DNA from 2 places in the Arthrobacter alpinus genome. Region 1 is predicted to be linked to the other one. Evidence: riboswitches for the same ligand, from Rfam matches in the RefSeq annotation. Region 1 holds a riboswitch; the other holds the start of a gene.
The links. A riboswitch is a leader RNA that binds a small molecule or an ion and turns the genes downstream of it on or off. The one in region 1 is predicted to bind thiamine pyrophosphate.
Positions count from the first base shown of each region.

Region 2: it holds a riboswitch for thiamine pyrophosphate, as region 1 does, so the genes downstream of both, AOC05_RS12180 (3-oxoacyl-ACP reductase) here and AOC05_RS14540 (ECF transporter S component) in region 1, are expected to answer to the same signal.

Region 1 covers NZ_CP012677.1:3,204,864-3,207,056, forward strand. Annotated here, with positions in the region: gene AOC05_RS14535 (ABC transporter ATP-binding protein) at 1-370, opposite strand, end outside; gene AOC05_RS14540 (ECF transporter S component) at 374-1,000, opposite strand; TPP riboswitch at 1,050-1,168, opposite strand; gene AOC05_RS14545 (DUF4235 domain-containing protein) at 1,314-1,574, shown strand; gene mnhG (monovalent cation/H(+) antiporter subunit G) at 1,584-1,955, opposite strand; gene AOC05_RS14555 (monovalent cation/H+ antiporter complex subunit F) at 1,952-2,193, opposite strand, start outside.
Region 2 covers NZ_CP012677.1:2,700,860-2,703,052, reverse strand. Annotated here, with positions in the region: gene AOC05_RS12185 (ATP-binding protein) at 1-944, shown strand, start outside; TPP riboswitch at 994-1,087, shown strand; gene AOC05_RS12180 (3-oxoacyl-ACP reductase) at 1,154-1,918, shown strand; gene AOC05_RS19475 (hypothetical protein) at 2,055-2,193, shown strand, end outside.

The DNA.
Region 1 (2,193 bases):
CGGACAGGTTCTCCGCACCGAAGGCCACGTCGTCGCCTACGCGGGACAGCACCACCTGCGCATCCGGATCCTGTTGCATGAGCCCGGTCCGACCGCGGGCCTGCGCCACCGGCGCCCCATCAATGAGCAGGGTGCCAAACTCGTCGGCGTCCTCATCGACGCCCAAGACGCCGGCAAGGGCGTGCAGAAGCGTGGACTTTCCGGCTCCGGAGGGACCCAGCAACAGCACTCGTTCCCCGGGTGCTATCTCCAGGTCAAGGTCATGGATTGCCTTGGCGGCGCGCCCCGAATGCTGCCACCCCCACCCCTTGGCGCTGATCCGCGCCGGGGCAACGCCGCGCCCTTGCGCACCGGATCCTTGCGCAGTCACGGCCTACACCACCGATTCGGCGGCGGCCCCGCGCGAGGGTAGATTGGCCAGCGCACCGGTGCGTGCCAGTCCGCGCACGGCCAGCCAGGACAAAAGGCCGGCGATGACGGCACCTGAGACGGCGGCCAGCACCACATACAAGGCCTTCCACTCGAACGCCCAGGCCACGTTGGAGATCAGGCTGTCGTTGAGCCCGAGCGCCACCCCTGATAGCGCGCCCGCAAGCAGGGCCACCGGCAGCGTGAATTTGCGGTACCGGAACAGGGCAAAGATGGCTTCCGCGCCCAGGCCCTGAACCAGTCCCGACAGCAGGACGGTGAAGCCAAAGTGGGTGCCCAGCAGGCCCTCCACGGTGGCCGCCACCAGCTCGCAGTACAGTGCGGCACCCGGTTTGCGGATCACTAAGGCACCCAGCACGCCGGCTATGAGCCAGCCGCCGCCGTAGAGTGCCACAAGGGGCGGAAACGCGACGGTCAAGGCGCTGATCAGGCCGTAGCCGGCGGACCACAGCCAAAAGATGACACCCACGGCCACGGCCAAAACCGATGCCACCACAATGTCCACCACGCGCCACGTACTCTTGGCAGCTGCCTTGGGGTTTGCGGGATTGCCCGCTGCTGACTTGCTCATAAAGATTCCTCCTTTTCAGGAGGGGCAGCTGCTACGGTATTTCCGCGCAACCGAAGAGAACTCGACTCCCTTCGCCGGTACTAACCGGAGCAGGTTCGAGGGTCTGCGGCGAACCGCACTCTCAGCGCCAGTACCCATTAGCGGGTAGACGCTCCCCTGTCGTGTTGAATTGCTCATATCAGCTTACGCGCATGGCGGCGCGGGCGCCCCTTTACGACGCCGTTATGACGGCGAGCCGCGGGCGCACACTAAACTAGCTTCAACAACGCAGTGCGGGGCGGATTAGTCCCACCCACGGTTCAAGGAGACATATATGAATATCGTATTCAAACTGCTGAGCACCGGCATCAGCCTGGGCGCAGGATTTGCGGCCAGCAAGATCGTAGATACCGTTTGGGAGAAAAGCACCGGGAACAAGCCGCCCAAGGACGGCGGTGACCTGGAGAACAGCCTCCGCTCGGCCCTGACGTTTGCACTGGTGTCCTCTGCTGTGGCGGCCATCATCCAGGTCATTGCCGGGCGCACCACACAAAAGGCCATCGCCCGCTTCAACAGCCACCCCGAAGAGGTCTAGTCCGGTTCCCTAATTGCCGGGTTGGGTGTCCTCGCGAACGGCCTCAACCACCTCGTTGAGCTCGTCGGCGCTGAGCAGTTCGGGGCGCCGGTGCTTGGTCCGGTACCCGGCACGGCCCACCATATGGGCCGACACAGGAACCGTGAGCAGCTGAAACAGCCACGCCACCAGCAAGATCGGAACCAGCGACCACGCCCGGATCTGCAGGCCCACGGCCGCCAGCATCAAGAACAAACCCAGCACCTGCGGCTTGGTGGCGGCGTGCATCCGGCTCATCAGGTCAGGGAACCGCATCAGGCCAATGGCCGCGGCCAGGCTCATCAGGGCCCCGCCCAGCAGGCAAATCGCCGTCAGCACATTGATCAGGCCATCAACGCTCATGCGTCCTCCTTCTTATGGGCCACAAACCTGGCCACGGTGACCGAGCCGATGAAGCCGATCACGCTAAGAACCACCAGCAGTGCAAGGTTGTCGGCGTGCCGGTTCAGTGCCATCTCCGTGGCCAGTGAGGCGCCAAAAATTGCCAGCAGCACATCTGCGGCAATCACACGGTCCAGCAGGGAAGGCCCCGCCGCAATCCGGTAAATGGTCCCGGCTGCCGCCAGTGAAAGTACGACGG
Region 2 (2,193 bases), 500 kb from region 1:
CGTTCACTAACCGGGGCTTCGTGGTGAAAAAGAACCTGCGCTATTTTGAACGCCGCATCCCCGTCCAGCGCGCCGAGCTGGGCGCCTTGGACGAACTGGGCGGACGGTTGCTTCCGCGCGACCTCTGGGACCGGGTGGCAGGTATGACCGCCGAGAAGGAATTGCTGGAACGGCGTCTGGTGCTGCCCCTGGCAGAGCCGGACCTGGCCGACGAATTCGGTGTGGTGCCCCCACGCGCTGTCGTGCTGTTTGGCCCGCCCGGCACCGGCAAGACCACCTTTGCCAAAGCCATGGCGTCCCGCCTGGAATGGCCGTTCGTGGAAGTCTTCCCCTCCCGGTTGGCGGGGGAGCCCGGCGGCCTGGCCGGGGCCCTGCGCCAAACCTTTCTGGACATCGCCGAACTCGAACATGCCGTGGTGTTCATTGACGAGGTTGAGGAGATCGCCTCGCAGCGTTCGGGGGAGCCGCCCTCGCCCATGCAGGGAGTAACTAACGAGCTTCTGAAGATCATTCCGGCATTCCGGGACCAGCCCGGCCGACTGTTGGTATGCGCCACGAACTTCATCCGCTCCCTGGATTCGGCCTTCCTGCGCCACGGCCGTTTTGACTACGTCATTCCCATCGGCCTGCCGGACGACGACGCCCGCACCGCCATGTGGCGCCGGTTTATTCCGGAGACGGTGGTGGAGGAGGTGGATGTGGCCGGGTTGGTCGCGGCCAGCTCCGGGTTCTCCCCGGCGGATATCGAATTTGCCGCCCGCAGCGCCTCGCAGCGGGCCCTGGAAAAGGCCGTGTACGACGACGTCAGCCACGCTCCCGCCGCCGGCCCCCGCGGCCCGGTGACAGCGGACTACCTGGAGACCATTGCCGACACCCGAGCCACCGTCAGCGATGCCGTGGCAGCGGACTTCTTGGAGGATATCGACGCCCTCGCGCGGACGTAACAAACGGGCACTGGGTGCTTCTGGATAAATGGGGTCGGCTAGACTCGCTGGCAGTGACACGGGGTGCCCTTGGCGGGCTGAGAAAGACACCCGTTGAACCTGATCTAGTTAGCACTAGCGAAGGGATGTCCTGCCGGTTTCTTGCGCGCCACCCATGTTAATGGCGCTTTGCCGTGCCCATCTTTTCGCCTAATCCAAGGTGGAGAACCATGCAGTTTCCAGAACAAGTAGTCCTCGTCACCGGTGCCGGCCGCGGACTGGGCGCCCACATCGCCCAGGCGTTCCTGGGCACCGGAGCCCGCGTGGTGGTCAACTACCGCAGCAGTGCAGACGCCGCCGAGGCGCTGGCCGCCAATGCCGGCCCCGGGCGGGCCCTGGCCGTACAGGCCGACGTCACCAACCCGGAGGACGTCGCAGCCCTGTTCGCGGCCGCGGAACGGCACTTTGGTGCTGCCATCACCACTGTGGTGAACAACGCCTTGGCCGACTTTTCCTTCAACGGTGACGCCCGCTCCACCGCCGGCACCATCGCCTGGGCCGACTTTGACGCCCAGTTCTCCGGAAGCGTGCGCGGTGCGCTGAACACCACTCAGGCGGCCCTGCCAGGCATGAAGGCCCACGGCTTTGGCCGAATCGTGAACATTGGCACCAACCTGTTCCAAAACCCCGTAGTGCCGTACCACGACTACACGGCGGCAAAGGCGGCACTGCTGTCCCTGACCCGCACACTCGCCGTGGACCTGGGGCCTGCGAACATCAGCGTGAACATGGTCTCCGGCGGCCTGCTGCGCACCACCGACGCCAGCGCAGCCACGCCCGAGGAGGTCTTTGACTACATCGCCGCGGCAACGCCGCTTCGCCGGGTCACCACGCCGGCCGAACTCGCCGACACCGTGCTGTTCTTCGCCTCGCCGTGGGCCCGGTCGGTGACGGGGCAGAACATCATGGTCGACGGCGGGCTGGTGATGAACTGATACCGGACTTCGCTTTGCGGCAACTACACCTGAACGTGCTCCTGCACGGCTGAGGCCACCACTGCGCCGCCTGGCGGATGCCTGGCTCCCCGATCGCGGAGCTTGGCGACATCGGCTACTACGAGCAGCTGGGACCTTGAGGGACCCGTGCCAGCCCTGGCGCCGGCGTCGGACTTCACAGGGCAGTTATTTCACGACCCTGCGCATCATCGAGACCGAGCAGCCCACGCTGTGCCAGCTTCTGGGCAGGCTCGCTGCCGGCGTCGAGCAGCCCA